Regions from separate parts of the Cloacibacillus evryensis DSM 19522 genome, predicted to be linked through region 2. Evidence: riboswitches for the same ligand, from Rfam matches in the RefSeq annotation. Region 2 holds a riboswitch; each other region holds the start of a gene.
What was found. A riboswitch is a leader RNA that binds a small molecule or an ion and turns the genes downstream of it on or off. The one in region 2 is predicted to bind cobalamin.
Positions count from the first base shown of each region.

Region 1: it holds a riboswitch for cobalamin, as region 2 does, so the genes downstream of both, CLOEV_RS00495 (sirohydrochlorin cobaltochelatase) here and CLOEV_RS03140 (hydratase) in region 2, are expected to answer to the same signal.
Region 3: it holds a riboswitch for cobalamin, as region 2 does, so the genes downstream of both, CLOEV_RS01975 (GLUG motif-containing protein) here and CLOEV_RS03140 (hydratase) in region 2, are expected to answer to the same signal.
Region 4: it holds a riboswitch for cobalamin, as region 2 does, so the genes downstream of both, CLOEV_RS15680 (GLUG motif-containing protein) here and CLOEV_RS03140 (hydratase) in region 2, are expected to answer to the same signal.

Region 1 is NZ_KK073872.1:113,494-122,182, forward strand. It holds gene CLOEV_RS00470 (membrane protein) at 1-793, opposite strand, end outside; gene CLOEV_RS00475 (SAM-dependent methyltransferase) at 794-1,486, opposite strand; gene CLOEV_RS00480 (ABC transporter substrate-binding protein) at 1,492-2,343, opposite strand; gene CLOEV_RS00485 (ABC transporter ATP-binding protein) at 2,328-3,119, opposite strand; gene CLOEV_RS00490 (FecCD family ABC transporter permease) at 3,086-4,105, opposite strand; gene CLOEV_RS00495 (sirohydrochlorin cobaltochelatase) at 4,108-4,998, opposite strand; cobalamin riboswitch at 5,157-5,328, opposite strand; gene CLOEV_RS00500 (histidine phosphatase family protein) at 5,393-5,998, opposite strand; gene CLOEV_RS00505 (pyridoxal phosphate-dependent aminotransferase) at 5,995-7,005, opposite strand; gene cbiB (adenosylcobinamide-phosphate synthase CbiB) at 7,008-7,949, opposite strand; gene CLOEV_RS00515 (amidohydrolase family protein) at 8,134-8,689, shown strand, end outside.
Region 2 is NZ_KK073872.1:723,833-732,521, forward strand. It holds gene CLOEV_RS03135 (FAD-binding oxidoreductase) at 1-1,222, shown strand, start outside; cobalamin riboswitch at 1,550-1,707, shown strand; gene CLOEV_RS03140 (hydratase) at 2,044-4,389, shown strand; gene CLOEV_RS03145 (NADP-dependent isocitrate dehydrogenase) at 4,425-5,630, shown strand; gene citD (citrate lyase acyl carrier protein) at 5,692-6,060, shown strand; gene CLOEV_RS03155 (HpcH/HpaI aldolase/citrate lyase family protein) at 6,057-6,941, shown strand; gene citF (citrate lyase subunit alpha) at 6,943-8,505, shown strand.
Region 3 is NZ_KK073872.1:470,858-476,835, reverse strand. It holds gene CLOEV_RS01985 (Synerg-CTERM sorting domain-containing protein) at 1-1,086, shown strand, start outside; gene CLOEV_RS01980 (TonB-dependent receptor plug domain-containing protein) at 1,168-3,144, shown strand; cobalamin riboswitch at 3,172-3,334, shown strand; gene CLOEV_RS01975 (GLUG motif-containing protein) at 3,537-5,564, shown strand; gene CLOEV_RS01970 (Ig-like domain-containing protein) at 5,583-5,978, shown strand, end outside.
Region 4 is NZ_KK073872.1:461,305-469,993, forward strand. It holds gene CLOEV_RS01940 (DUF2284 domain-containing protein) at 1-213, opposite strand, end outside; gene CLOEV_RS01945 (Synerg-CTERM sorting domain-containing protein) at 978-2,294, opposite strand; gene CLOEV_RS01950 (Synerg-CTERM sorting domain-containing protein) at 2,368-4,791, opposite strand; gene CLOEV_RS15680 (GLUG motif-containing protein) at 4,784-6,793, opposite strand; cobalamin riboswitch at 7,078-7,306, opposite strand; gene CLOEV_RS01970 (Ig-like domain-containing protein) at 7,646-8,689, opposite strand, start outside.

The DNA.
Region 1 (8,689 bases), 610 kb from region 2:
GGAAGAGGCCGAAGTAGTATCCGGCGTTGGCGCGGAAGAGCCGGGTGATGATGCCGAAGCTGTTGCCGAGCAGCAGCGCGAAGACCGCCTGCGCCACCGTCAGCTCTCCCGCGGCGAGGCTTCCCCCGGCGAGCGCGAGCGCCGCCGAGACGTGCGCGATGGAGGCGGCAGCCACCGTGAGGGCCGCGAGGGGCAGGATCGTCCCCGCGAGCAGCCACTCCTTTATCGCGCTTTCGGCCCACGGCACGAGCATATAGGCGATCGCGAAGAAGAGCCAGGCGACCGGCAGCGTCTTCAGCAGCCTTTTGTTGAAGCGGATATCGCGGGCGCTCCCCTCCTGCCTCGCCTCCGCCGCCTCTTCCGCCTCGCCGCCGCGCTTGAGGATGAACAATATCAGCACGAAGCGCGCCGCGCTGCGCAGCAGCAGTATCGCGCCGAATATCGCCCCCGAGGCTCCCGCCATAGAGGCGGCCATCACCATCGTCGAGGGCCAGCGGTGCAGGTAGGCGGGGAAGGAGAGCAGCAGCGTCCCCCACTTGGCGGAACGCTCCGAAATATCCCCGCTGTCGAGCGCCGAGGCGATAAAGGCCGCGCCCGCCTTCGCGGAGCCGAGGGAGAGCGTCAGCGCCATTCCGAGCGCCGAGCCGATGCCCGCCTTCCGCAGATGCGGCACAAGCCGCCGCATGAGCCTGTCGGCGAGTCCGCTTCTTAAGACCGCGAAGCCTATCAGGAGCCCGAAGAGGATGTCGAAGGTGAGCCGCAGCTCGCCCGCGACAAGGCCGCGCCAGTCCATCTAGTTCCGCCAGAGCAGCAGTATCGAGAGGTACTCTTCCGCCGGCGTGAGCGCCGCTTCCCCCTCGTATATTTTTTCGTCGGCGAGCCCCGCGCGGTCGATGCGCGCCATGCGCCGCCACGGGCCGGCCTCCGCGACCACCCCGGCGAGTCCCTCTTTCAGGATGCAGGGTTTATAGAGCGCCGCGGAATCGGCGCGGCGCAGCGCCGCCACGATCCCTTCGCGGTCGTCGATGCAGGGGACGACGGAAAAGATATCCTCTCCCATCGCGAGGAAGGAGCCGATGCGCGAAGCGGCCAGTTGGTGCGCGGAGATGCCCGGCACCAGCGACAGCTCGAGTTCCGGCGCGATTTTCTTCCAGGCGTCGAACAGATACGAGCCCGTCGCGTAGAGCGCCGAGTCGCCGATGACGGGCAGCACGGCGCTCTTCGCGCCGCGCCATGAAGCGCCGATCCGCTCAAGCTCGCCGAGGAGAAACTTCTCGCGCTCCTCCGCGTCGGTGAGCATGGGGAAGGTGATGGGCGTCGTCTCTGTATCGGGGAGGTTCGCGCGCACTATCTGTTCGGCGACGGAAAACTTCCCGCGCGGCGAATAGGGCGTCAGCACGACGTCCGCCTCCTTTATGATCCTCAGCGCCTTGAGCGTGACGAGCTCGGGATCTCCCGGCCCCACGCCGACAACAGTAAATTTCAAAGCATTCACTCTCCGTAGAATATTTTTATCAGCCGCCGTCCGCCGGCTTCGAGCCCGAGCAGCGACGGGCGGCTCAGCTCTCCCTCCGGCACGACGGCCGTCTTTATCTTTTTTATCGCCGGATACCACGGGCGCGCCGCGAGGGATTCTTTGTCCGCGGCGTTCATCGTTCCCTGCTGTACCAAGTATACGTCTATTTCGCCCGCGGCGGCGGCCTTTAGTATCCGCTCGAGGCCGTAGGGGGCGATCGCGCTGCCCTTGCGGACCGGCTGCGCGTCGGAGGCGGCGTTCCGTCCTCCCGCGAGCTCAACGAGCTTTGCCGCCCACGAATCGGGCGAGCAGGTGTGCAGCTCCTTCGCCGTCGCCTCCACAAAGACGGCGGGGCTTTTGCCTTTGGACTTTTTCGCCGCCTCGGCGGCGATCGCGCCGCGGAGCTTCTTCAACTTTGACTCGCCCGCCGCCGGGTCGCTTCCGGTCAGCGCGGCGAGCTCCCGCAGATAGGCGGCGAAATCATCCCACCGCGGCGGTTCCAGCGAAACGACTCTCACGCCGGCGCGCTCTAGCACGCCGCGGAGCTGCGGATTCTGCCGCTCCGCGAGGCCGCGCGTCAGGACGAGGTCCGGCTTCAGCGCCAGTATCTCCTCCGCGCCGCTCTTCGCGGAAAAGCGCGGCAGGTCGGGCAGCATGTCGTCATCGTCGTTTTTCGATACCGCGACGAGCCTCTTTTCCCCGCCGAGCGCGACGATGTTGTCGGTGTGGCCGGGATAGAGCGAGACGATGCGTTTTGCCGCCGCCTCCGCCTGAAACGGCGAAAGTAAAAATATGATAAGAACGTATAGGATTATTCTGGGTGCCATGCTGTGTCTCCATCCTCCGATCGGTAACGGCGGAACTTTATGCCGTAAAGTTCCTGTAAAATTTTTTCGTCAAGCAGCCCGACGGGGCCGCGGGCGACGATCTTTCCCTCTTTGAGCGCGATAAAATCATCGCAGCAGGAGATCGCGCCGTTCAGGTCGTGCGCCGCCGCGACGACGCTCCTGCCCTCCGCGGCGAGCTTCCGCAGCAGCGAGAAGATCCGGCGCGAATGGCTCGGGTCGAGCGCCGAGGTCGGTTCGTCGAGCAGGAACAGCTCCGGCTGCTGGGCTAGTGTCATCGCGAACAGCACGCGCTGCCGTTCGCCCCCCGAAAGCTCCGTCGCGGCGCGAAAGAGCAGGTGGCCGACCTCCGCGAGCTCCGCGCTTTCAAGGATTATCCTGTCGTCCTCCGGCTTCATCGGTTCAAGCGCGCCGTGAAAGGGCAGGCGGCCGAGCGAGATTATCTCGTAGACGGAGAAGGCCGCCCTCACGCTGATGTTCTGCGGCAGGAAACCGACCAGGCGTCCGAAGTCGCGGCGCGGGATGCCGCTCACTTCGCGATGGCCGAACGCGAGGGCGCCGCTGTAGCTTCCGAGGCCGCCGAGCGCGCGCAGCAGCGTGCTCTTGCCGCCGCCGTTGGGGCCGATGAGCGCCGTGATCCTCCCGCGCTCTATCTCGCCGCTGATGCCGTCGATTATTTTTTTCGCGCCGTAACCGGCGCAGAGTCCGCGGAAGGTGTAGAGGCTCACGCGCCGCGCCTCCGGCTCATCAGTATCCAACAGAAGAAGGGGCCGCCGATGAGCGCCGTAATGACGCCCACGGGGAGTTCTCCGAGCCTCTGGGCCGCGCCGTCCGCGAGCGCGAGCAGCAGCCCGCCGCCGAGGAAGCTGAAGATGAGCAGCGGCCTCGTCGCGGGCCCCGTGAGGGAGCGCATGAGGTGCGGGACGACGAGGCCGACGAAGCCGATGATCCCGAAGAAGCTGACGGCGGCGGCGGTGGCGAGCGACGAAACGGCGAGCAGCAGCGCGCGCAGCTTTTTTTCGTCGATGCCGAGCAGCGCCCCCTGTCCCTCGGAGAGCGAGACGGCGTCGATCTGGCGCGCGTAGATAAAGGCGGGGACGAACAGGATGAAGGCCGCGCCCCAGACCGAGAGGGCGGCAAGCGGGGAGGCCCCCGAGAGGCTGCCCATGAGCCAAAGGACGATGGCGCTGAGACGGTCGTCGGCGATCGCTTTGAGGAAGGTGACTCCCGCGGAGAGTATCGCGTTCGTGATGATGCCCGCGAGGACGATATAGGCCGCGCCGCCTCCGCTGCGCGCCGCGATGGCGCTTACGAGCCAAAGAGAGGCCAGCGCTCCCGCGAAGGCCAGCGGCGTCACCGCGAACGAACCGAAGAAAAAGCCGAGAGCGCCGCCGAAGGCCGCGCCCGCCGCGATCCCGAGCGTGTATGGTTCGGCGAGCGGGTTCGTCAGCAGCCCCTGCAGGACGGCGCCCGCCACCGCGAGCAGCCCGCCCGTTCCGACGGCGGCGAGAAAGCGCGGCAGCCGGACGCTGCGGACGACGAGAGCCTCGGGCGAGGCGCGCGAGGCTTCGTCTAAAAACGGATTCAAAAGCGCCGCGACGCGGGCGGCGGGAATATCCCACTCGCCCGCGCCGAGCCGCCATAGCGCGGCGATGAGCAAGAGCAGGGAGAGCAGCGCCGCGAGGCGCAGCCGTTTGACGAAAAGCCGCCGCCTATGCTCCGAGAGTTCCGCCGCGCCGGTCATCCTTATTTCATCATATCCTTGATCTTGGAGACGTATACGCGGGCCATATCCGCGTCTTCGCCGAGTCCGACGAGGAAGGTCCTGACGTCCTTGTATCCGGCCGCTTTAAGCTGGCTGTACCATGATTCGGGATCGTCCTTGTCGGCGAGGTCGTTGTTCGCGTGATCGCCGGCGACGATCATCAGCGGCGAGAGGACGAGCGTCTTCACGCTCTTGTCATGCTTGAGGCGCGCGATCACGTCCTCGATCATCGGAGCCGCCTCGACCGTGCCGAGGGCGAAGCGTCCGGGGGCCTTCTTATCGAGCGAGAGCTGGAGCTGGCTGTACATCGCGTTTGCCGCGTGGTGCGGCGTGCCGTGGCCCATGAGGACGATCACGGTGTTCTTCTTCGCGAGATCCTTCGCGAAACGCTTGATGAGGATGTCGGCCATCAGGTCGCAGTCGGCGGCTGACGAGAGGTAGGGGCTGCCGAGCTTCAAGTCTCTGAATTCATACTTGCCCTTTACCGCGGCAAAGCCGTTCACGAGGCCCGCGATGTCGTCATATTCTTCGCCGGGGATGATGTGCATCGGCATCACATAGACATGGGTGAAGCCTTCGTCGTTCATCTGCGCGAGAGCGGAGGTCGGCGTCGGGATATTGAGGTTCTGTTCCTTCGCGATCTTCCGGCGGATGATGTTCGACGTGTAGGCGAGGCGCACCTCCGTGTCGGGGAATGCCTTTTTCGTCGAGTCGACGAGGTTGTCGATCGCCTTTTTCGCCTCCGGCATCGAGGTGCCGAAGGCGACGACGAGGATGCCCTTCTTGTCGGGCTTGTCCTTCGGGGCCGCGGCGAAGGCCGTGCCGGACATTACCAGTGTGAGCATTACGAGAGCTATTACAAACGATTTCATGAGAAATATTTCCATCCTTTCGATCATCGCCAATCCAGAAAAATTCTGGGTCCAATAAAAAATGACCCGGAAGCGATCCTCCGAGTCATTACCCTGTCAGCTTATGGCAAGCTGTAACAAATGCCGCGAAGACGTTTGCCCGCGCAAACAGACCCCCTTCCCTAAACCTTTCCTCAGCAGATTTCCTGACTTCCCTTCATCCTGACAGCGCGCCTTCCCGGAAAAATTCCAGTGGCTTCTTTGCGCTTTCGTCCGAGCTACAGTGGCGGGGCCGCACCGGCATTGGAAAGATCCGCACCGGTTTCCCTTACTGAGAAAGATAATATTCGATTTTCGGTCATTATAGCAGATGGCCGCCGTGTGCGACAGGTAGTTTTTGTGCCGCCGGGGCAATTTAATCCTCCTGCGCAAAGAGAAAATCAGGGGCCGTGCTCCATAACGCCGCCGAACCGTCCGTCTTAAAGTCAAGGACGTACATGCCGCCGTTCGGTATCCGCCACTCGCCGTGCGGGATATTCCTGTCGGCGAAGCGGTGCAGGAGCGCGCGCATCACGTTGCCGTGCATCGTGCCGGCCGCCGTTGAAACTCCCGCCGCGCGGCAGCGCGAAAGCAGCGCCTCGAAGCCGGCGCAGACGCGCTCCGTGAAACCGTTGAAGCTCTCGCCGCCCTCTACCGGCCTGTCCGGGGCCGCGAGCCAGGCGGTGTAGTTCGGATCGTCGTCGAGGTTTGTGTAGGGCCTGCCCTCAAGGACGCCGAGCGAACATTCGGAGAGAGCGGCGGGAAGATAATCGGCCTCGCGTCCGTAGATCAGCTCAAGCGACTGCGTGCAGCGGGCGAGCGGCGATGAAAAGTATAACTCCGCGCGCGGATATGCGAAACGCGCGCATATCGCCCGCTGTTCGGCGACGCCGCGCGGCGAGAGGGGGACATCGCGCTGTCCCGTCCAGACGTTCTCCGCGTTCGCGAGAGACAGCGCGTGGCGGATGAGACAGATCCTCACCGGTAGTCCCTCAGCGCGTCGGTCAGCAGGTCGTCTTCCTCTCTCGTCCGTGCCGCGATGCGCACGAACTTTCCCTCAAGTCCGGGAAAATTTCTCGTGTGGCGCACGACGAGGGCGCGTTCGAGCAAAAAGCGGATGAGCTTCTCGTCGTTATCCGTCCGCGCCAGAAAATAGTTGACGCAGGTCGGCAGCGTCGCGAAGCCCGCGCCGTTTACCGCGGAGATGAGCCGCGGCATCTCCGCCGCGTAATAATCCCGCGTGCGGCGCAGAAGAGCGTCGTCCGCGAGGAAGAAAAGCGCCGCCTGCTGCGCGAGGCCGCTGACGCTCCAGCTCGGCTGCCGTTTTTTCAGCCTCTCCGTCACCGAGGCGTCGGCGAGGATATAGCCGATGCGCGCGCCGCAGAGGTTGTAGGTCTTGGTGAGCGAGCGCAGCCGTATGACGTTGGGGTGGGGCCGGTATGGGAGCGGCTCCTCTTCGGTCCAGATAAAATCGCGGTAGGCTTCGTCGACGATGAAGAGCGTCCGCGGATGGCTGGCCGCGATCTCGTCAAGTTCGGCGTCCGGTATGAAGCTCCCCGTCGGGTTGCAGGGATTGCAGAGCCAGACAGATCCCCCTTGCGGCAGCTTTGCGGCGCGGAGGTCAAAGATGTTGCAGGGGGCCGCGCCAAAATTTTCAAGCGCGCGCAGATACTCGCCGTAAGTTGGCTGGAGAATAAGATTCTTCCTATCCTTTTCATAAGAGGCGATAAGATAGATCGATTCGTTGGAGCCGCTTGTCACGAGGATATCTTCCGGCGCGGCCCCCGTCGTCTTTGAAAGAAACGCGCGCAGCGCGGCACAGTCGTCGTCGGGATAATCTTCGAGCGCCGCGCGCAGGTCGGGCGAAAAGCCCCCGCGCTGCGCCACCGCGTTCGTGTTGGTGCTGAAATCGAAGACCCTCTCCGGCATCGGGATGCCGAACTGTTGATATAATTTTTCGGGATTTGCGCCGTGCGGCCGGAATTCCATCGTCAAACAAACCTTTCTGTCGCAAAGATCAGCACGGCGCAGAGCGCCGCGGAAACATCCATAATGTAGTGAGCCCGCAGGATGTCGTTCGGTTCCGGTTCGCGCAGATCGTCGCCGAGCGTCGGACGCGCCTCCCATTCGCCGCCGTAAAAGGCGCCGCCGCCGAGGCGGATGCCGAGCAATCCCGCGAAGACGCTCTCGCCGTGGGCGCTGTTCGGGCTCTTATGGTTCAGCCTGTCGCGCAGGAAGACGCGCCAGGCGCGGCGGTAATCCATATTGGCGAGCGCTCCCGCGCCGACGGCGATCAGCGCGCCGAGGCGCGCGGGGATGAAGTTCAGGAGGTCGTCGAGCTTCGCCGCCGCCCAGCCGAAATCACGATACCGTTCGTCGTCGTAGCCGACCATCGAATCCATCGTGGAGGCCGCCTTGAAGAGCCAGGCGAATATCGCGGCATGTCCGAAGAAGGAGCCGACCGTCATCCAGAAGAGCACGGAGACGACTCCGTCGATATAGCTCTCGGCGATGGTCTCCACCGCCGCGCGCGTGACGCCCGCCGCGTCAAGCCGTTCCGTGTCGCGCCCGACGATGCGTCCGACCTGCCTGCGCGCGCGTTCGAGATCGCCCGCCGCGAGCGCGCGCGCCACCGGCAGCGACTCGTCCTTGAGCGACTTGAAGGCGATCGCCGCGTATAACAGATATATGAGGAAAGCTGTCTGCGCCCATTTGCCGATCAGCCCCGTGACGATCATTCCCGCCGCGACGGCGGCGGCGACGGTGAAAAGCACCGCCGCGCAGAAAATTACGCCGCGGCGCTTTCCGTCGGAGGGCGAATAAAAAATTTTTTCATAGAAGGTTATCAGCCGTCCCACCAATACCACGGGATGCGTCGGCCATTTGGGGTCCCCAAAAAGGGCGTCCAGCAAAAGTGCCGCCAAAATCTGCATAGCTATTCCTCCCGGTTCGCGACGCTTCAAGCGCCGCATTTTGATATTCTACAGCCAATATTACAACACGGGGATAAAATTTTTGCAAAAGCGCCTCCGGCGGAATAACGGTAAAAAACGACGAAGTATTGCGAATTTGATTTTATATGTGGCGAAAATAAAAAATGGTGGTATAGTTTTTCCCATGATTATAGACTTTCACACTCACGTTTTTCCCCATAAGATCGCCGATGCGGCGATGACGAAGCTTCAGCATCAGTGCGGCGTTCCCTATTACGCCCCGGCCACGGCGGAATCTCTTGTCAAGACGATGGACGCGTGCGGCGTGGACAAAAGCGTCGTGCTCAATATCGTGACGAAGGAGACCCAACATGAAGACGTCCTCTCTTTTGCAAAGGAGATCGATTCGGAGAGGCTGATATCTTTCGGTTCTGTGATGCCCGGCTCGGAATACGCCCTTGAATATGTCTGGAAGATCTCCGACGAGGGACTTAAGGGCATGAAGCTGCATCCGCCGCTGCAGCGCATCGACGTGGACGATAAGAGGCTTTTTCCCGTTTACGACCTGGCGCGCGCGCTCAACCTCGTCGTGATATTCCATGCGGGGTGGGACGCGACATACCGTGATGAGATGCGGGCCTCGGTCGAAATGACGATCAACGTCGTGAACAACTTTCCCGGACTGAAGCTCGTCGCCGCGCACATGGGCGGACTGCGCATCGCGCGCGACGTATTCGACC
Region 2 (8,689 bases):
AAACGAATATCGGATTCCCGTGACACCGCGCGGCGCGGGGACAGGCCTCTCCGGCGGAGCGGTCCCCGCATATAAAGGAATAGAATTGTCGTTGGAGCGTATGAACAGGATACTTGAATTCGACGCGGAGAATCTTACGATGACGGTAGAGCCAGGCGTTATTACCTCTGATATAAACAAAGCGGCGCTGGACAACCACCTGATGTACGCCGGTGACCCGTGCAGCGGCGACGCCTCCTTTATCGGCGGCAACGTAGCGGAAAATGCCGGGGGCAATAAGGTCGTTAAGTACGGCCCTACGGGCAGTCATGTATTAGGCATGGAAGTGGTGCTGCCGGATGGGGCCGTCTCCTGGTTCGGCGGCAAGCGGCGAAAGGATGTAACGGGCTATGACTTTGTTCATTTGATGGTTGGCTCTGAGGGCACACTTGGAATCGTGACGAAGATAATACTCAAACTTTTGCCCTGCCCCTCATTTATTGTGGACTTACTGGTACCTTTTGCCGATGTTGGAAGCGCGATAAAAGCGGTGCCGGCCGTCATGACGGAGGGGAAGTGCGTGCCTAGTTCCATTGAATTCATTGATAAACAATCGATGGTGCTCACAGAAGAATATCTTCAGACGAAATTTCCGTTTTCGCGTGAGGCCGGCGCTCATTTGATATTGCAATATGAGGGAAATGACAGGGAGCACCTTGCCGATGAGATTGAGAAGGTAGGTGATATATGTTTGAAACAGGGGGCGCTGGAAGTATTTGTCGCGGATAACAGAACCACAAAAGATAAATTGTGGAAGGGGCGTAAAAGCGTTGCGGAAGCGGTATGGGCGCACGCTCCAATTCAGATAGCCAATGAGGACGTCGTCATTCCTACCAGCCGCGCGGCCGATTTTATGAAGGAGCTGGAGAATCTATGCCGTGGCGCGGGAATCAAGTATGCCGCTTATGGTCATCTTGGAGACGGCAATATGCATGTGACCTTATATCTGGAGAGGGAAGAGAGGGAATGGCGCGAAATTATTGAAGCCGCCAGGCGGAGGCTTTACGCTGTTGTCATAAAATTTGGCGGCACGCTCACCGGGGAACATGGCGTCGGGCTGAAGCGTGTGGAATACGTCCCTCTTTTTATCGATAGGGCGCAGATAGAATTGATTCGCAGGGTAAAACTTGCTTTTGACCCAAATAACATACTAAATCCCGGTAAGATGGTACCCTGGGAATAACGCTCGGAACCAGGATATTTTCCGCGGAGCTTCACCTTTTTAAACGCGGCAGAGAATTGTTGATTCATGTCGGTGTCTGACGTGACGACGATTTTCTGCCTCTTTTTTGTCTTTTTGCGATGGCAGTTTTCGCAGCTTGTCGCCCAACAGAGAAGTCCGCCATGATTAGGCGCATCGTTGATAGATATCAGACATAAATAGTCGTTAATTTTTAAAAAACAACAAAAATTTACAAAATCTTCCAATTAACGCAAATAATTTGAAAATTTATCAGCGTGATGAAATATACCTTGACATTTATGTTATGAGGGAATATAGTGAGATTGTAAAATTGAACGGTACGAAAGTAAGGGAATTTGGTTAAAATCCAAAGCGGCCCCGCCACTGTTACCATGACGAAATCGCGAGATCACTGGGCTTATGCCTGGGAAGATGCGAGAGTAGGATGACTGGAAGCCAGGAGACCTGTTCGTACCGCAGGGGAATGAATCTGCGCGGGCGGATGCTGTTTCGTGAGCCATTGCTTTTGATGTGATGGACATGTGATGTTGTCTGCGTGGGGTCGTTTTTGCGGGCGGCATTTTTTTTGTCTTCCCGGTGTTGGGACATGTGTATTGAAACTTGACAAATAAATAATTTTACATATAAAAGTAATGATATGTAGTTTACCGGAGTATATTTAAGGCTAATTAGGAGAATATAACGCAAAAGTTGCCGTCAGGGCGATTTAGTCTCCCGGATGTCCTGAAAATAAGACTATGTGCTGATTTTAAAGAATTTAACTGTTAGTTTCGAAAATATATACAAAATGGCATGAAAGGATGAGTATTTTGATCAAACTGATCGAAAAGGGCGCGTATCTGCTGAATGGAACGGTGCTGGTGGAGGATATCGAAAAGAAGGGGCTTCCCGCCGTCAATGAGGAGGTCCGCGCCGCGGGGTTCAAGCCGCTAGGGTGGCTGCCGGAGGATAAGGTAAAGGACTCGCGCGGTACGATAGCGGCCGGCATCATCGCGGCGCATAACGCCGCCGGCACGGAGGATAATTATAAGATCCGCTTCGACAGCCTGGCCTCGCATGACATCACTTACGTAGGGATCATCCAGACCGCCATCGCGAGCGGTATGAAAGAGTTCCCCGTTCCCTATGTGATGACGAACTGCCATAATTCCCTCTGCGCCGTCGGCGGCACGATCAACGAGGACGACCATCTCTTTGGCCTCTCCGCCGCGAAAAAGTTTGGCGGCGAGTTCGTTCCTCCCCATCTTGCCGTCATACATTCGTATGTCCGCGAGATGATGTCGGGCTGCGGCCGGATGATCCTCGGCTCGGACAGCCACACGCGCTACGGCGCGCTGGGAACGATGGGCGTCGGCGAGGGCGGCCCCGAGCTTGTGAAGCAGTTAGTCGGGCGTACCTATGATTTCCCGCGCGCGGATGTCGTCGCCGTCTATCTCACCGGAGCGCCGCGCCCCGGGGTCGGACCGCAGGACGTCGCGCTGGCGATCATCGGCGCGGTATTCAAGAACGGTTTTGTGAAGAATAAGGTGATGGAATTCGTCGGCCCCGGTATCGCGAATCTCCCCGTGGAGTTCCGCAGCGGCATCGACGTGATGACGACCGAGACCGCCTGCTGGACCTCCGTCTGGGCGACCGACGACAAGGTCAAAGCCTATTACGAGAACCACAAGCGGCCGGAGGCCTTTAAAAAACTTGCGCCGTCCGATGTTGCCTGGTACGATGCCGCGATCATAGTCGAGCTTGACAAGATCAAACCCATGATCGCGCTTCCCTTCCACCCAAGCAATATCTTTACAATAGATGAATTGAACGAGAATCCACGCGATATTTTCCGGCAGGTCGAGAAAGACGCGCTGAGCAAGATCGAGACGCCTGGGCTCAGCCTTAACCTTGTCGAGAAGGTGTCGGACGATGGTTGCGTCCACGTTGATCAAGGCATCATCGCGGGCTGCTCGGGCGGTGTTTTTGACAATATTATCGCCGCGGCGCAGATACTGAAGGGCAAAGATGTCGGCTGCGGCGAGTTTTCACTGAGCGTCTACCCGGGAAGCCAGCCCGCCATGCTCGCGCTCGTCAAAAACGGCGCGATCAGCGACCTGATGGAGGCCGGCGCGGTGGTCAAGACCGCTTTCTGCGGGCCATGCTTCGGCGCGGGCGATACCCCGGCGAACCACGGTTTCAGTATCCGGCATACGACGAGAAACTTCCCGAACCGCGAGGGCTCAAAGCCCGGCGACGGACAGCTTGCCTCTGTCGCGCTGATGGACGCGCGTTCGATAGCGGCGACGGCGGCGAACGGCGGCGTCCTTACGTCGGCGGAAAAGTACGGCGACCTCCTGCACGAGACGGAATACAGCTTTGACAGCGGGGTATATGAAAAGAAGGTCTACCACGGCTTCGGCAAGGCCGACGCGAGCGCGGAGCTGATATATGGCCCGAACATCCGCCCGTGGCCGAAGGTCTATCCGCTCGCGGAGAATCTGATGCTCAAGATCGCCTCCGTCATCACCGATCCCGTGACGACGACGGACGAGCTCATCCCCTCGGGCGAGACCTCGTCGCTGCGCTCCAACCCGATCAAGCTCGCGCAGTTCGCGCTTTCGCGCAAGGACCCGAAGTATGTTGGCCGGGCTCACGAGGCGCAGGCGCTGGAGGACGAGCGCAGGGAGGCCGCGGAGAACAAGGCGGAGCTTTCCGCGGCGGCAAAGTCGGTGCTTGCGCACGCGAGCGAATCCGACATCAGTAAGATCGCGCTGGGCAGCTGCATCTTCGCCGTGAAGCCGGGAGACGGCTCGGCGCGCGAGCAGGCGGCCTCGTCGCAGAAGGTGCTAGGAGGGCAGGCCAATTTCGCGGAAGAATACGCGACGAAGCGCTACCGCAGCAACCTCATCAACTGGGGGATGATCCCCTTCATCGTCGACCCTGCCGACAGGGATAAGTTCAAGCCCGGCGAGTGGCTCTGCCTCCCCGGAATACGCCGGGCCGTCAGGGACGGCAAAGAAGAGACGGCGGCTTGGATAATCTCGGAGGACGGGCATGAAAAATCGATAACGGTGAAGATGCCGGGACTTGCGCCCGAAGACAGGGAGATCCTGCTGGCCGGCTGCCTGATGAATTATTACGCGGAACAGAACGCAAAAGGCTAAAGAACTAATATAAAGTCAAAAAGGAGAAATATGCAATGGCAAAGATCCAAATGAAGACCCCCCTTGTCGAGATGGACGGGGACGAAATGACGCGCATTCTCTGGAAGCAGATCAAGGATACTCTGATCCTGCCCTTCGTCGACCTCAAGACGGAGTATTATGACCTCGGACTGAAGCACCGCGACGAGACCGACGATAAAATAACGGTCGAATCCGCCGAGGCGACCAAGAAATACGGCGTTGCCGTAAAGTGCGCCACGATCACCCCCAACGCCCAGAGGGTCGAGGAATACAGCCTCAAGAAGCAGTGGAAGAGCCCCAACGGGACGATCAGGGCCATCCTTGACGGCACCGTCTTCCGCGCGCCGATCATGGTCAAAGGCGTCAGCCCGACGGTGCGGACGTGGAAGAAGCCACTTACGATCGCGCGTCACGCCTACGGCGACATTTATAAAGATGTGGAGATGAACATCCCCTGCGCGGGAACGCTGAAAATGACCTTCGAGCCCTCCGACGGGGACGCCGCGAAGCGTCAGGAAGAGGTCGTCTTTGAATACAAAGGCCCCGGCGTCGCGATGGCGATGCACAATCTGGAAAAGTCCATCTCCAGCTTTGCGCGCGCCTGCTTCAAATACGCGCTCGACACGAAACAGGACCTCTGGTTCTCGACGAAGGACACGATCTCCAAGAAGTACGACCAGACTTTCAAGCTCATCTTTGAGGATGTCTTTGAGAAGGAGTTCAAAGCCGGTTTCGAGAAGGAGGGGATCACTTACTTCTACACGCTGATCGACGACGCCGTGGCGCGCGTCATCCGCTCCGAGGGCGGTTTCATCTGGGCCTGCAAAAACTATGACGGAGACGTGATGTCCGATATGGTGGCGACGGCCTTCGGAAGCCTCGCGATGATGACCTCCGTGCTCGTCTCTCCCGACGGCGTTTACGAGTATGAGGCGGCTCACGGCACCGTCACGCGCCACTACTATCAGCACCTTGAAGGGAAAGCGACCTCGACGAACCCGATGGCGACGATCTTCGCCTGGAGCGGCGCGCTGCGCAAGCGCGGCGAGCTGGACGGGATAGACGAACTCGTGAAGTTCGCGGACAAGCTTGAAAAGGCTTCGATCGAAACGATAGAATCGGGGCAGATGACGAAGGACCTTTACGCGATAGCGGAAATTCCGAACAAAAAATCGCTGACGTCGGCGGAATTTCTTGACGCGATAGCGAAAAAACTTTAAAACGGAACGGGCGTGCGAATACGTTTTCGCACGCCGTCTTTATTGGAAAGGTGGAAGGATAATGACACTTCTTCATACGGCGGCCGCCGGGACGCTGGAGTCGTCGGACTGCTATGTCACAGTCTCCCCGGACGAAACATTTAAGCTGAAATACAGCGGCGCTAACAGCGAGATTTTCGCCAAGCGCACGGAAAGGCTTGTAAAAAGCGTTCTTGATGAAAATAACATTGCCTGCGCGAATGTGACGATAGAGGACCGCGGCGCGATCGAGATAACGATCAAGGCGCGCCTGGAAACGGCGCTGGAGCGTGCTTCGACGCCGGAACATCCCGATCCGTCCGCGCAGGGAGCGGACGCTGATGCCGAGTGCGGCAGCGCCGTTCTCGCATCATGGTGGAAATCAGTCACACGCGAGGAGGGAAAGAGATGAAGGCCAGCCGTTCGATGTTATACATCCCGGGAGACGCTCCCGGAATGATCCAGCACGCGCCGATCTTCGGCGCCGACAGCGTGCTGCTGGACCTCGAAGACGCGGTCGCCCTTACGGAAAAGGACGGCGCGCGCAGGATGGTCGCCCGTTTCCTTAAAGATTTTGATTTCAAAGATCTTTTTGTAACGGTGCGTATCAACGCCGCGGACACCGAGTTTTTTGAGGACGACCTTAAAGAGATAATCCCCTGTGCCCCGGAGGCCGTGAGGCTTCCCAAATGCAACGGCCCCGAGGATGTCGTCTCCGCCGATAAAAGGATAAGCGCGATCGAGGAGCGCTGCGGCATGAGGCACGGCGCGGTCAAAATACACGCGATGATAGAGACGGCGCTGGGGCTGGAGAAGGCTTTCGACACAGCCTCCGCCTCGCCGCGCGTCACGGCGTTGACCATCGGCGGACAGGACTTTACCGCCGACATGGGAGTGCGTAAGACGAAAGAGGGGCGCGAGCTCTTCTACGCGAGATGCAGGGTGGCGGCCGCGGCGCACGCCGCCGGCGTCGACTCATACGATACGGTCTGGGCCGACCTTCAGGACAACGAGGGGCTCCTGCGCGAGACGAAGGAGATCGTCGGCCTGGGCTTCACGGGCAAAGCCTGCATCCATCCGAGCCAGGTCAGCGTGATACACAAGGCATTCATGCCCGAGGAAAAAGAACTGCGTAAGGCGATGCGCGTCGTCGAAGCGGCGGAAAAGGCGAAGCGCGAGGGCAAGGGCGTCATCGCGGTCGACGGCAAGATGGTAGACGCTCCCGTTATCGCCCGCTCCGCCCATCTGCTGGAACTGGCCGAACTCTACGGCTTTGACAGGGAGGCGCTTTAAGATGAAAACAGCAGTAAACTCACTCGGAAGAACAGTCCCGCTCGAAGTCCCCGGCGTGGGGGCTTTCGCGCCATATTCGACGCCCTTCGGCAGAATATCTTCGCTCGCCGGCCTTTATACAAAACCGCGCACGATCCGCGCGGCGATGCCCTGCCGCGACAAACGCGCCGCCTCTCTGCGCGCCGCGATCGAAAAATCGGGCCTCACCGACGGCATGACCATCTCCTTCCACCACCACCTCCGCAACGGAGACGCCGTCATACCCATGGTCCTAGCAGAACTCGAGGCGATGGGCTTCAAAAACCTCACCTTCGCCCCCAGCTCCATACCCGACTCCCACGACTGCGTCGCCGACTACATAAAAAGCGGACTCATCGGCAGACTCTACACCTCCGGCGTTCGCGGCAAACTGGGCAAACTCCTCTCCAGCGGCGAAGTAGACATCCCCGTCATCATCAGAAGCCACGGCGGCCGCGCCCGCGCCGTCGAAGAGGGCTCCATCAAAATAGACGTCGCCTTCCTCGCCGCCCCCGCCTGCGACTGCCTCGGCAACATCAACGGCACAGAAGGCCCCTCCGCCTGCGGCTCCCTCGGCTACGCGATAACCGACGCGAAAAACGCCGCCCACGTCATAGCCGTAACCGACAACCTCGTCCAATACCCCCTCTCGCCGAAAATCTCCATCCCGCAATACCTCGTCGACCAGGTAGTAGTAGTCGGCAGCATCGGAGACCCGGCGAAAATAGCCACCGGGGCGGCGCGCATCACGCGCAGCCCCGTAGACCTCCGCATCGCGCAGGACTCCTTCCGGCTCATGAAAGCCGCCGGCATCGTCGAACCCGGCTTCTCCTTCCAGATGGGAGTCGGCGGAGCGAGCCTAGCCGCCGCCGTCTACCTTGAAGAATACATGGCGGACAAACAAATAACGGGCAGCTTCGGCCTCGGTGGAGTGGGGGGCTACATGGCGTCCATGCACGACAAAGGCATGTTCAGGACAGTATTCGACGTTCAGTCCTTCGACGCGGCGGTGACAAAATCCATGATATCCAACCCGAGCCACATAGAAATAGACGCCTCCTGGTACGCGAACCCCTTCAACGCGGGAGCGCTCGTCAACAACCTCGACTGCGTAATCCTCGCGGCGCTCGAAGTCGACACAGACTTCAACGTCAACGTCCTAACCGGCAACGACGGAGTGTTGCGCGGAGCCTCCGGAGGGCACCAGGACACGGCGGCGGGAGCGAAACTCTCGATAATAGTCTGCCCCTCCTTCCGCGGCGGAGTTCCGTCCGTCAAAGACCGGGTGACGACGATAACCACGCCTGGCGAGACAGTGGACGCGATCGTGACAGAGCGAGGGATCTGCGTCAACCCGCGCCGCGCGGAACTTCTGGAAGCGGCCCTCAAAGCGAAACTGCCGGTAACGGAAATAACGGAACTCAAAAAAGAGGTTGAAAAACTGACGGGAGTGCCGGAGCCGATAGAATTCGACTACGGCAAACTGCTTGCCGCCGTGGAATACCGCGACGGAACTCTGATCGACGGAGTATACGCGGCGAAGTAGAGCTGATCGCGGAGAATAAACGCCTGCTGTCTAGAACCCGCGCCGGCGTCTATTCTCCGCTTTTGTTATAGTTTTGTACTGTCATTGTTTTTCTGCCCCTCTGTATTAGCGGCGCCTTTCTTAAAATTTGAATTTTGTAAAAGCATTTTTATCGAACATCGCAATAAGTAGTTTGTGCGATTTT
Region 3 (5,978 bases), 250 kb from region 2:
TTCACGAACGCCGAAGGCGGTTACCGTGTGGCGATCTCGCTCTATGGATCAGGCGCGGCTGTAGATACGATCAACGTCTACTCGCCGGGCGCGGAGGAGGACTGGAGCAAGGCGGACGTCTGGGCCAAACCGGCGGCGGAGATCACGACCTCACTCTTCAACACGCGCGCCATGAAGGCGATGAACGGCTATCTCTACGGCATCTCATACGCGAATGCGGTCGTGAGCAAGATATCGACGTCGAGCGACGATTATAAGGAGCTGGCGACGCTCGAATTCGAACCGCAGGAGGGCTACAGCGGGCACGGAGAGGGGTTGGTAACGTACAACGGCTCCGTCTACGCGATCTTCTCGGCTTCAAAGGGCACTTACGGCAACTACAGCTACCTTCCCAACACGCTGGTCAAGCTTGACGCGGACCTCAACGAAACGGCGACATTGCCGCTCGCCGGCCTCAACTTTGACGGCGGCGGGCAGGGGGCCTACGCGCTCTCCGGCTCGACGCTTTACGTGACCTCGGTCGGCGGCAGCCAGCCCTACGGCACGCTCAACGAGGCCAGCTCCATCGAGGCGGCTGACCTTGACGCGATGACGACTAAGACGCTCGTCACCGCCGCCGACGTATATAAGAAAGACAACACCTTCAACCACTTCTTCAAGGCGGTCGTCGTCGCCGGCGATAAGATCTACATCAAGGCGGTCGAATGGAAGGCCGACTTCTCCGGCTACAGCATGAGAGTCTACGAGACCACGGCGGAGAAGCTCGCCGCCGGCGATATAGGGACGATGATCAAGGACTTCACCGGCACCGGCTGGGCCGCGGGCATGAGCTACGATTCAAAGACCGGTTACCTCTGGGTTGCCGCCGGAACGTCCCTCAACCGCTATGACGGCGCGGCGTGGACGACCTATGACAAGGACGCGCTGCAGGGCGACCTCGCGCAGTTCGCTGTCGCCAACGTCCCGTCAGCACCGACGCCGGATTCCGGCTCGAGCGGCGGCTGCAACGCCGGCATTCCGACCGCTCTGATGGCGATCGCCCTCATCCCGCTTCTCATCCGCGGGAAAAGGAGCGCAAAGCAATAAATAACGGACGGATACGCAAAGCGGCAGGGCCGGCACACACTCCGGCTCTGCCTTTGCAAATATAAGCGAGGGGCTGCCAAAGTGAGAAAAAGTTTTATTGCCATTGCGTTATTATCGTTACTGTGCCTGACGCCGGGCGGCGCCGGGGCCGCCGAACGGCCGGCGGAACTGCCCGCGGAAAAGATCACCGCCGACGCGGGGGAAGAGGACAAGCTGCTGCTGTCGCCCGGCACCGTCACCGTCATCAAACCGCAGGAGATGAAGGGAGAGCAGAAAAACCTTCCCGAACTCCTTAAACAGGTCCCGGGGCTGCACATCATCGAGACCAAGGGGCGCGGCGCCTACACCACCGCCTCCGTGCGCGGCAGCTCCGCCTCGCAGGTCTCCGTCTATGTAGACGGTGTGCTGATGAACCTCGGCAGCGAACCGGCCGTCGACCTCACGACGATCCCCGTGGAAAACGTCGAGCGCATAGAGGTCTACCGCGGCTATATCCCGGCGCGCTTCGGCGGCGCCTCGATGGGCGGCGTCATCAACATCATCACCAAAAAACCCGAAAAGGCCGGCGGCTCCGTTACCATGGGCGTCGGCTCATTCGGAAGGTTCACCGGCGGCGCGACCTACAACAGCCCCCTGGGCGGCGGCGCCTTCATGGCCTCCGTCAACTTCGACCGCACCGACGGCGATTTTGAATACTTGAACGACAACAACACCCCCTACACTCCCGGCGACGACTACAACGCCAACCGCCAGAACAACGGCTATAAGAACTCCAACGTCCTGCTTAAATGGAATAACGACAACTGGAAGATCGAGGGAGGCTGGAAACGCAACGACCGTGAGCTGCCCTACTCGGCCCCCGGCGCCGACAAAGCGGACAGCGTTGCGGGCGCCACGCAGGTGACGGACCAGTGGAACATGATCGTGAGCCGCCGCCAGAAGCTCGGCGACCTCGACCTCGGCCTGCGCCTTGAATACCTCAACCAGACCAAGGACTACGACGACCCGAGCGACGTCATCGGCGGCTGGGGCGAACAGCATAATAAATATGAGACAAAGCGCTTCGGCACCGCCGTTGACGGCTCTCTGCCGGTCGGCGACCGCCATCTCGTAGAGTTCCTCTGGAATTACTACAACGAAGAACTGCACACCACCGGCGACATCGTGCAGAAATTCAGCGGCCGCGAGAACCATACGCGCAACTCGTGGAACGGCCAGATACAGGACACTATCAGCCTCAACAAGGCGGGAGACTTCTGGCTCACCCCCATCGTCAGGTGGAACTCGGCGGAGGGCGTCACGGAATTTTCCTGGGGCGCGGCGCTCACAAAAAAGTTCGGCAAAGGCTGGACGGCGAAGGTGACGGGCGGCACCTATAACCGCGCGCCGAACCTCTACGAGCTTTACGGCGACGGCGCCTTCATCATCCCCAACACGGGGCTCGAATGGGAGGACGGCACACAGTATGACGCCGGTATCTCCTGGGAGGGAGAACTGTCCAAAGCGCAGGTCAAGGCCGAGCTGACCTACTTCTACCGTAAATCCAACAACCTCATCGACTACCTGATGGTCAACCCGCGCTACGCGCAGTACGTGAACATCGGCGATGCCGAGGTCTCCGGCATCGAACTGGAGGCCACCGTCAAACGCGACAAATGGGACGTTTATCTCTCGGCTACATGGATGGACGCCACGAACAAGACCCCCGGCTATATGTACGATACGCCGCTGCCCAACCGGCCCGAATGGGAGGGGCTGCTGCGCGTGAGCAGGAAAATATTGAAGGACGACCGCGCGACGCTCTTTGCCGAGCTGCACCACATCGGCAAAAACTACTATGACATGCAGGGCGAGGTCGGCTGGGACAACCTCACGACCGTGGGCTTCGGCGTGCGCTATCTGATAAGGGAAAACCTGAAACTCGTGGTGGGCGTAGACGACATCTTCAACGCCGGCCCCGACGTGCTGCTCTTCGCCACCGGCAACGGACCGGAGCGCACGCTCTGGTATCCGATACAAGGCAGGGCATTCTATGCGACCCTGATGTGGACGTTCTAAGGAGCCGCTGAGCACGGCGGGATAATTGAATATCGGCCTTTTCGCGAAGTATGGGAATCCGGTGTGATGCCGGAGCGACCACTGTCACCGTAACCGCGACGAAGCCGCGTAAGCCATTGTCCGAAAGGATGAGAAGGCGCGGCCGAGGATGAACGGGAGCCGGGAAACCTGGCGCGGAGAGGAAACTGCCTAGGCAGCTCAGATGGAGCGCCGGCCCTAACATTTGGACTATTGTCACATGTGTCCGTAGCGGAGAGCTGTCGTCGTTGATGGCTCTCCGCTTTTTTATGAAAATTCTCTGAAAAGGGGTGATCGCCGGGGAAAACAGCGGTTGAGGACATCGGGAGAATGTTTTTTGCTTGAACCTGAACGTAAGAAAGGGGATCATTATTATGTTTGATTTGTTGGCGGCATTCAAAAGAAAGCGCTGCGCCTGCTTTGCGCTGCTTGCGATGCTGACGCTCCTCGTCATGGCGGCCTGCGCCTCGCAGGACGGCTCGTGGGTCGAGAGCGCGGACACCGCGTGGTATGAGAGCGACAAAGAGGCCTCGTCGTATACGATAAGCACACCCGAAGAGCTCGCCGGCCTTGCCGTCATCGTCGGCAGCGGCGACGCGGAGGGGAAAAAGAACGACTTCAAGGGACGGATGATAATCCTCGCGAAGGATATAGATCTTTCCGGCAAAGTCTGGTCGCCGGTGGGAAATTATAACGCCAAGTTCGCCGGCGCTTTTGACGGCAGGGGACATACGATAAGCGGACTCGGCACAATAACGCCGCTTCCCTCCGACAAATACGGCGATTATGGCCTCTTCGGCTGCCTTGGACAATACTCTTCGGTCAAGAATTTCATCCTCAAAGGCGACGTCGTTGCTTCGGGCGACAAATACAACTATATCGGCACCGTGGCGGGACGCCTCTATTATTCCGAACCCGTCGAAAACTGCAGCTTTACAGGCCGCCTCAGAGGCATGACCGGGAAAGTTAACGGCGGTATAATCGGCTACAACGAAGCGGGCACTATCCGCAACTGCTCCGCGAGCGCCGACATTACAGCCGACGCCGCGAACGCAAAAGCGGGCGCTTATATGATAATCGGCGGCATTTTGGGCAAAAATTTTTCCAAATCCACGATTGAGAACTCGGCCTTCACCGGCTCTATCAAATACGATGATAACCTCTCAAGGATGCGTGTCGGCGGTATCATCGGTGAAAACTCTTCGAACAACTGTATCATTCAGAACTGCGTAGTTTCCGCCGACATTGACGTCAGCGGCGGTCTTGGTACTGACAGCTATTCGGACTACAACTGCGCGGGCGGCGTCGCCGGGTATAACGATGGTCCCATCAATAACGTCGCCGTAGCGGGAACCGTTAAGCTCCATGCCGAAGACGGCAAAAACTGGGTAGCGGCCGGCGGAATAGCCGGCGTCACAGGCACAGGCGGAAACACTTACGCGCACAACAGCTCCGTCAGCTGCAAAGTATCGGCCTCCAGCCTGCTACCCGAAAAAGCCTGCGCCGGTGCGCTGGTGGGATATGTTTATCGCTGGACAAACGAGTGGGAAGTAGAGGACAAATGCAAAATAATAAACAACCGTTGGGTTAAGGGCGAAGGCGTTCCTGCGCCGCTTGCGGGAAACTGGAATGAGATCAGCGGAGATATAGGGATAGATAAGGCGATCGTCAGCAACGACGCGGTGGAATCCGAATCAAATCTGCCGGCCTCGGCCGTGCTCACAACGCCGCTGATCAGGCTCGTTGAAAACAAATCATTCACACTTGCGGCGACAGTATATCCCACCGCTGCCTACAACAAAAGCGACGTAATGATCTCATGGAACGTCTCAGACCCATCCGTGGCATCCCTCACGGCCGACGGCGCATCGGCGCTCGTCAGGGGGCTGGCTGCCGGCTTCACCAAGATAAACCTCTCCTGCGGTAATCTGCTTGGCGGCGAAAACACCTACACTCCGGTGACGGGCACGGCGGTCTACCGCGTGAAGATGGAGGGGCTCGAACTCTCGCCGCGGGCGATATCGCTTGACGCGGCGGGAGCGAGCGCCGATATCACGGCGACGATCCTGCCCGACTCCGACACCCCCTCCTACCCGGTCCTTAAGTGGACATACGAGGTGGTATCCGGAGATAACGCCTCTGCGGACGATATTCTCCTATCCTTCGGCGACAGCAGCCTCAAGGCGAAGGTGACGCTGAAAAACCACGTCGAGGGCGCCGTCTACCGCATTACGGCGGGGGGCGTCGACGATTCGTCGCTGACCGACTCGATACTGCTGACCGCCACGGCCGCGCAGCCGTCGGGCGGCGGCTCCTCCGGCGGCTGCAACGCGGGATTCGCGGGATTCGCGGCGCTCGCGCTGTTTTTGCCCTGCGCGCTTCTTTTCCGGAAAAAAGGATAGAGGGGAAGGGATAAAGCCATGAAAAAATCTTACTCAAACAAACTTTACCTGCTGGCGCTCGCACTGCTCCTAGCATTCTCCGCGCTCAGCCCCGCGGCGGCGGCGGAGTTCTGGAAGACGGACACGAGCTGGTACGACGGCCCCGCGGCCGCCAAAGGCACGGTCGACGATCCGTACCGGATCGCGGACGCGGAGGGGCTCGCGGGCTTTGCCGCCCTCGTCAACGCCGGCTCCGACGACTTCAAGGACAAATATGTGACGCTCACGCTCGACGTCGACCTCGCGAAAAAAGAGTGGATACCCATCGGCTGGATGGTCGCCTATGGCAACCTCCGCGGTTTCGCCGGACACTTTGACGGCGGCGGCCATAAAATAACGGGGATGCTCATCTCGACGGGCGAATACATGCCCAAG
Region 4 (8,689 bases), 260 kb from region 2:
GCGCGCGGGAGTCATCCGCAGGCCGAAGAGTTTTATCTTTTCGTAGGAGCGCCAGATGTCGAGCGGGTCAAAATCAAAGGGCGGGCACATCCAGTTATTGCCGTAATTATGACATTCGCGGCAAAAGCCGAGGAATTTCGGAACATCCACGCACGAGGCGACAAAATCTTCCACGTCGCAGACCGTACTGTAAGCTATAACGGAATAATTCATCAAAGACCAAGCCTCCCTCCGGCGGCGGCCGGCAGCATATTTATGAGAATATCCCTTCGCTTCATTTTGTCAACCGGCGGGGCGGCATTGTCCGGGACAAACGCATCGATAGGCCGACAGCGGAGAAACGCCGGGTTACGCGATCGCGAAGGAAAGATAAATTGCGATTTAGCGCCTTTAAAGCCTCCCTCGCCGAGGCGGCCAGGGAGCCAAATCAGAGTTTTTCTGATTTGTGCGATTCGGCTGGTAGGCACACCAGAGGTGGCAGCCGCACGTTTTTTACGATTTATGCTTTTAAAGCCTCCCTCGCCGAGGGAGGTGGCATGACGCGGTGTTTTTCCGCGTCATGACGGAAGGAGTGTTGCTCCGTTTGGCGCGCGGTTTTCGCGCCGAACGGAGCCCGCGGCGACAGCCGCGGAAGAAGCGGAAGATGATAAGATCAAGAGCAAAGCACAACCCAAGGTCAAAACTCCTTCCGGCCCTTCGGGCCACCTCCCTCGGCGAGGGAGGCAAGGGCAAAATCTAAACCAAAATCGTTGAATATCGACAAACGGCTTTTTGTGGATGCCCGCTAAATCGCTATTTATCTTTCCTCGCAATCGCGTAAATCGCAGTTTATCGTTTTCCCCTCCCGAAGGAAATCGGCGTTTAGACGTGCCGATGACGCCTCGAAGATGCCTGGCGCGGGGCGGGAACGCCTGCCGTTATACAGTCTCGGTATTATGCGTCCCCGTCTCGCGGCATTTCATGCTGTTCGATACTCTCTAGTTTTTCTTTCTTCTCAGCGCCGCCGGGACAATGGCGAGAAGCGCGAGCAGCCCATATCCGGCGCTGCATCCGCCGCTGCCGCCGCCGTCTCCGGAGGGCGTGTCGGGATCTTCAGGCGTGATCGTCCCGATCGGATTTACGGCGGTGTAAGCGGAAATGTTGCCGCTCAGCGCGTTGCTGCCAAATTCCGTCCAGGAGGAGCCGTCATAGCGCCAGAGACTGTAGCCGACGCCGGCCCAGAGGTAACCGGTCTTCTCGTCATATACCAGTCCGAGGCGATAACCGTAGTCTCCGTTGAAATCCTTCAGCAGCGTGCCGAGATCGCCCTTTTGCAGCTTTTCAAGCGTCGTCTCGTAGACCCTGATGCTGTAGCCCGAAGAATAGTCCTCGCCGGCGGTCCATTTGGCGGCCTGTACATAGACCTTGTCGCCGGCAAAGGCAACGGCGTCGAACATGTGCTTGAAGGTCGGGTCCTTCGCGTTCATTTCTTCCGCGGTGATGAGGCTCTTGACCTCCATCGTCGCCAGATTAGCGGCCTCTATGCAGGAGCCGGTGTTCCACTTATCTCCGAACAGCTGAACACCGCCGAGCGTCGCGACATAAAGCATGCCGTCCTTCTGTGAGTATGCGCCCGGTGTGAAGCCGTCAAGATTCCTGCCCTTCATATCGACGCTCGTAACTTCGTTGAGATCCGCGTCGAGCTTGACGAGACAGTTTGCCCTGTACGAGCCGTGCTCCGTGTCCCATGGGTCGTTCGCGCCGGTAAAGATGGCGTAGAGACTGCCGTTATAGGCGCACAGGCCCTCGCCGTGTCCGTCATATTTAGAGTCGTTGTGATAATACTCGTACTTCTTATCCTGTTTGTAGACGTCGCCCGCCGTGGTGACGCGGCTGACGATAGGGATGTCGTAAGCCGTGGCGTAAAGATTGCCGTTCAGCTCCACCATGGTCCTCGTGTTGTGCAGCGTCGTCGTCGCCTCACGCAGCGGCGCCTTCCACGCCGAGGGCTGCGTCCACTGCGACTGCTCGCCGGGGTTATAGATCGAGATGACGTCCGTGCCGTTTGACGTATAGAGTGTCACGGCGACGCGGAAATACCCGTCCGCGTTCTTAAACGGATAGATACCCTGCCCGGCGTTTCCTCCCATGTTGCTGACGAGCGGAGAGACGGGGACTCCCGAGCCTTGAATGATGCCTAAGGCGGTGTTGGCATAACTGTTGTCCTGTCTTGTGAAGAGCAAGTCGGCCCGGGCCGGCAATGATATCGCCAGCAGGCAGAGGGCCAGCAGCAGTGCGGTAAACTTTTTGTGCATATTAGTTCCTCCTCATTTTTATTGGTGACTTGGCAAAGCCCGCCTGAAGCCGGCAGGCTTTGCCGAATTGCCTTTACGACTTCTTCTTTGCGGCGCGCGTAAGCAGGGGGATCACCGCCAGCAGCATTATGCCGGCGACGCCCGCGTTGCATCCGCCCGACGAACTGCCGGAGGGGGCCGGCGTCTCTTCCGCGAGCTTGACTATGGCGACCGGGTCGATAATGGAGCAGTCCGCCGGATCGATGTCAAAACCGCCGTTGTCCTGGATGTAAAGCACCAGCTTGTATGTTTGCGCCGGATCGATCTTATCCGTCGGCGCCATTGTCTTATCGTCCATCGTCTGCAGCGTAAAGCGCTTGTTGCCGATGGCGTCCTGATCCTCCGCGTAGGTGAAGAACTCGCCTGTCCCGTCGGGGCGTGTCTTGACAAGCGCCACCTTCTGCGGCGTCTCTGCCATGAGGCGGTCTCCGCTGATAATCATGCCGGCGGCCGCGATCTTGCCCGCGGCGCTTACCTTCACTGAGAAGAGCGGCAGAGGAATTATCGCCGTCACTTTAAGATTGTCCCTATCCTCCGCGTCTTTGACAGCCGCGTTCACCGTTTCGCTGTTAAGGTAAAGGACTCCGTTCAAACCGACTCTGAAGACGGAGACGTCGACGCCGACCGCGGCGGCGATATCTTCTATGACCGCGCTCGTCGCTCCCACTGGCTTCACCGCGTCGATATAATTAGGAACGGCGTCGCCGGTCGGGATGAATCCGGAGATTTCAACATCTGTCACCGGGTCTCCGACTACCGTTATCGAGTCTGAGAATTTACCGTCCGCGGTCGCCGCCGTAAATGTGTAGGCGTAATCCTTTTCATGGCCGGAACGGAGGAGTATCGAAAGATTCCCGTTTCCGGCATCTTCCATGATGACATCTTCCGACGACGCGGCGCCGCTTACAGCGGAGAGCGTCCAGACGACATCGCGGGCATCGGCGTCCGAAGGTCTTACAGAGGCTCCCAGCACCCGGGTCTCGCCCTCTTTCCACGCGGTGTTTGAACCGTAGGCCGTAATTCCCTCGACGGGGATCGCGCCTTGCGTGATTTTAAGGACGCCCTGGACGGAGGCCGTCGTCTCAAAGTTGGAGATATAAACGACAGATCCTCCCGACTGTGACTCGGTATGTCCAAGCAAACCATAGACGTCGGCGGAGATGACGGCGAAGAGATCTTCCGTCCCCGCGCCGTCCTTTGCCTTCACGGTGAGCGTCGGCGTTCCCGCTCCCTTTATCACCTCAAGCTTTGACTTGTCCACGCTCCACGTGTATTTAAGAGAGGAGGCGTCGGCCGTAAGCGGGTATGCGGTGATATGGATATCGCGCGTTTCGCCGCTTTTGATGGTCTTAAGATTATCGGTATCCATCGCGACCGCCGTTACCGGAAGCTTTGCGGGGTCGGTGATGCCGCCGACTGGCTGATCGCGGTTTACGGAAAGCCAATAGCAGTTCTGGTAGCCCCAACCGAAAGCGCCTACGACGCCTCCGACATATCCGGGAGCGCCGGCGAGCTTTTGCGCGGCGGAGACGTTGTCGGCGGTCACAAAACTGTTGAAGCCTCCGAAGATACCGCCCGCGTCCATCCCTGAGACTATGGAGGGGCTCAGCGCGACGTTATTCAGCACCTCTCCCTTATACCAGTGGGAGAATCCCACGATGCCGCCCGCGTACGCGAAGGAGGCCGGCGTGGAAAAGACGCTTCCCAGAACGACGTTGTTGCGGATAATGGCATAGGGGTTTCCACTCGTCATATCGTCGCCCTGCGGCCCGCCGTTGAGCCCCGCGATGCCGCCCGCGTAGCCCCTTTTGGAACTTGTGGCCCGCACTTCGACGTCGGTGACGCAGTTCTCGATGAGGCCGTCCGCCCAGCCGGCGATACCGCCGACGCCTTCGCATTCGGAGGCGTTGACCTTTCCTTTTACAACAAGGTTTCTCACCTTACCGTCGATGGAAATATAGCCGAAAAGGCCCGCCGCCTCGGTCTGTTTCGAGCTGTACAGCGGAACGTTTTCGCATGTCTCTATCTTCAGTCCGGAGATCGTATGGCCGCCGCCGTTGAAGTTGCCGTCGAAGCCCGCATATTCTTTGGTAACAGACCCCCATGATGATTTCTCCGTATAACTAAGATACCATCCGATGGGCGCCCATTCCTTGTCTTCGAGGTTGATGTCGCGCGTCAGGAGGATGTGCTTGTCCTTGAGGCTCACCTTTGTGACCCCCCATTGGCCGAAGGCGACATTGGTTATCTTCGCGAGGCCGGCCAGCTCTTCGGGGGAGGAGATCAGAAATGGATTTTCCGCGCTCCCGCGCTCATTCTTGTAATTGTCGTACCATGACGTATCGGGCGTCCACGAATCCGACGCGCCTATCATCGAACCGGCAAAGAGAATTACGACGAATATGGCCGCCGCCGCAAGCGCGAGGTTCCGTCCGAGTTTCTTAAAGCTCTTATTCATGATTCTTACCTCCGTTTATGGCGCTCCGTTTTTTTAAAACCGAAGCGGCAAACGGAAGGACCATAAAGAGCGAAAGCCAGCCGTAACCGCCTCCATTGCAGCCGCCTGAACTGTGCGAACCGCCGTCGGGGGCTTTTTCCTCCGCCGTGTTGACGACGACGTCGGCTGAAAGCTCCGACCCGTCCACCGTATAGGCAGAAAGCAGATACTGGGCCCCCGGCACGTATTTGAGCAGGGTCGCCTTCAACTGTCTCGAACTGCCGACGTGCGTCAACTCTATGTCGTCGACCGCCGCCGCGTCGCCCGAGGTCACCTTAAGGTCCCAGCGTAAAACGGGATACGACACCTCTTCCGCCGGCAGCAGAGAGGCGGTTATGATCTTTGAATCGCCGGCGCCCGTCAGCGTGACAGACTCCGCGTCAAGCGCGAGAGAGGTGAGCATCACCTTGGTGACGGCGGCGTAGGTCTTTGCCGTCCATGAATTTTCACCGAGGAAGCCGTTTGTCGAGGCCAGTATATATGTCGCGCCCGCTTTGACGCCCCTGACCAGCGCGCTTTCTCTGACAGAGGAGACTATCGAGGCGACGGTGCTGTCGGCCGTCCCCCATGACCAGGCGAGACCGTCCGTTTTTCCCGCGGCGGAGGGGAAGGAGATCGCCTTCTGCGTATAGCTTTGGTTCTCCAGTATCCGCACCGTCGGCGCGGAAATGAGCGCGACGGGCGTCAGCTCGGCGGCGTCGGTCACCTTCGTAACGCTGAGTTTGAGCCTATTTTCGGGAATGTCGACGTCGGCCGCGTAACAGTCTGAGGGGAACCCCTCTCCCGCCAGCCACTCGCATTGATACATTTTAATATTAGTGGGTTCCGGAATGAATCCTACTAAACTTCCCGCGTGGCCGGAGGAGTCGGTCTTCATTACGGACGAACAGTGTTCAAAGTCAAGGTCCTGGCTGTTGTCTTTGACACCGGCAATGCCGCCGGCGTTCACAAAGGCGTCTCCCGCCGCCGCCGACCTGATCTTTATGCTTCCCTGCGCCGAACATCCCACTATTGCCTGCCATTGAACGACTCCTGCTATCCCGCCGGCGTTATTCATATATCCGGCGCGGTTGATGTTAACCGTGGGATGCTGTCCGCCGATGACGTCAATGTCGCATGAGACGGCGCAATTCGTGAGAGCGGCCCCCGTGCCGGTGGTGCCGGCAATGCCCCCCGCGCTGACTGGGCCCACGGCCTCGGCGTTCTTTATCGAACCGCTGAAAAAGCAGTTTTCTATCGGCTGGTTGGCATTTCCACAGAGGCCGCCCAAGCAGGTAACGGTAGTGTTTTTGTCGTTTCCCGAGTTATCGGTGGTTATATACGCCTCGGCGCTGCAGTTGCGAAGCACCATGGCGCCATATCCGGCTATCGCTCCGACATATCCGTCGCCGTACCCCTTTACGCTGCCTTTAAAGGAACAGTTTTCTATCGAGCTGGTCGCGGCTGCTCCCTGCGCCCAGCCGGCGATGCCGCCGACGCGGTAACCCAGATAGTCTCTTCCCGCGATGGTTTCCGGAGCGACGGAGACATTTCCCGTGACGTTGAGGTTCCTGATATTTAAGGTGAGACCACCGTTGAGTATGCCGAAGAATCCGATATACTCTCCGCCCGGCGCTCCGCACTTGATAGCGCCGAGGCCGCCTACGGTGTATCCCTGGCCGTCAAACAATCCTTTGAATGTTTTCCCCGTTATCCCGATACCCGTCCACACCTTGCCGCCCAGGTCGATATCTTTTCCGAGCTTTACCGTCTTGTTGAGAAAAGTTTGCGTCCCGTCGTTGACGAGCTTCGCGAGTCCCGCGAGCTCCTCCGGCGTGTTGATCGTAAAGGTGACGTCGGCGGAGTTCGCCTCGTACCAACTGACGTCGGCGGACTCAATCCAGTCCGCCGCCCGCGCGCTGCCGGCCGGCAATAGAAACGCCGCCATAAGCGCGATAAACATAAATAATATTTTTCTTGACATCGTTATTTTTCCTCCTTGAAATCACTGCACTTTCTTTGACCCTGTCCTGAAACGCCAAGTCTCTAAAGGTATCAAGTAAAGCCGGGAAAAATAACGCCGCGCTTCTTTTCGTGAAACAAAAACAGCAACATTCTGGCTCCTTTCTCCGGAGCCGGAAAACCTTACAAAAAGAGGGAGAGAGCGTTCGGCGATGCAAAACGACTCTCTCCCTTAAAAATATATACGACATCTGTACGCATATAAAATACATGCGGAAGATCGCCGTTCTGCGCCCACTGCGCGTCGCTAACTCCGAATCCCCGGTAGGTCTTCTGGCTTTCGTTCATCCTACTTTACGAAGGCGTTGATGTCCGCTTTCGCATAAACGGCTTGAACTCATAGTCAATGGTTCCGCCGTTTTCCGCGTCTTCTCACCTTGCGGCAATGACATAATGCGGTTTCGTCCCGATTACAGCAGCAGGGGCTGCCCCGGCATATACCGGATTCCCTGACTCCGCAGATCCTGAAATTTCATTATACAGTCTAACATGTGAATTATTTCTGTCAAGAACAGGTTCTTGTCAGGATAAACGCCTGTTCATGCAATTGCGTTGGAATGATAAACTGCGATTTTGTGCTATGCTCTTTCATTGCTCTGGCCTCCGAGCCGGAGTCTGGTGTCGTTGGTTTTGCTTTACAAGCGGTGGCGGAGCAAACCTGAAGCCTCTGGATGCTGGGTCAAGCCCGGCATGACAAGATAAATCGCGATGTTTATTATGAGATACTATAAGAGCGGGCCGGGAAATTCCGGCCCGCTCTTTGCGGAGGAGAATTTTCACCGCTGCGGGGACAGCGGGAAAATTGTGAGGTAGGCTATTTTTTGCCGCGCCTTCTCAGAAGCGGCAGCGCCGCGAGCAGTGCTAACACGGCGAAACCGCCGTTGCAGCCGCCGCTGCTGGAGGACTGTTTCTGCGAGGTCTTTATCAGCGCGAGCGGGTCGACGATGGAGCATTCCGTCGGGTCGATGTCGTAAGCGCCGCCGTCCTTCACATATACCACGAGCTTGTAGCTCTTGGACGCCTCAATGGCTCCGTCAGCCGCCAGGACGGAGTCGTCCATGTTCTGGATCGTGAAGTGGCCGTCCGTATAGTCGGCCGCCGCCGCGGCGTATGTGAGGAAGGTTCCCGTTCCGTCCGGCCGCGTCTTTACGAGCTTGACCTCCTGCGGCGTGTCCGCCATGAGCTTATCGCCGCTGATGATGAAGGCCGTCACCGCCGTGGCGCCGGCAGCCGAGACCTGGGTTTTGAAGAGCGGAAGCAAAACAGCCTTTTCAAGGACGACCTTGTCGTCGGAGATCGCGTTTACGATCGCCTTCTGCGCGACGGAGTCCTCGAGATAGACGACGCCGTTCCCGTTGACTTTGAACGAGCTCATCGAAGCGCCGAGCGTCTTCACGAGCGTGGCGAGCTGCGACGAGTTGATCCCGTTCGCCTTGACCGCCTCCGTTTCGGCGGTCACGACCCCGCCGACCGGCAGGATGCTCGATATCTCTTCGCCCTCAATGACAGAGGTCGTTATTGTGACAGAGGCCGAAGCGCCGCCGTCTTCCGCCGTCGCCGTCAGGGTGTATCCGGCGGCTGTCGTTCCGGCCCGGCGCAGTGTGACGGTCGCGCTGCCGTCGGCGTTTTCAACAAGGGCGATGTCGGAGTCCTGGGCGCCGCCGCTCGCGGCGCTTATCGTCCACTTGACCCTCTGGTTTTCCGCGTCGGAGGGTTTGCAGGCGGCGGTGAACAGGCGGCTCTCGCCCTCCGTCAGCGCCTCGGCGTTCCCGCTGATGTTTATTTCGGAGACGGTGATCGTCTTTGACGTCACTTTGAGGAGGCCTCCCGGCGTCACGGCGATGTCCGTGCTGGCCGC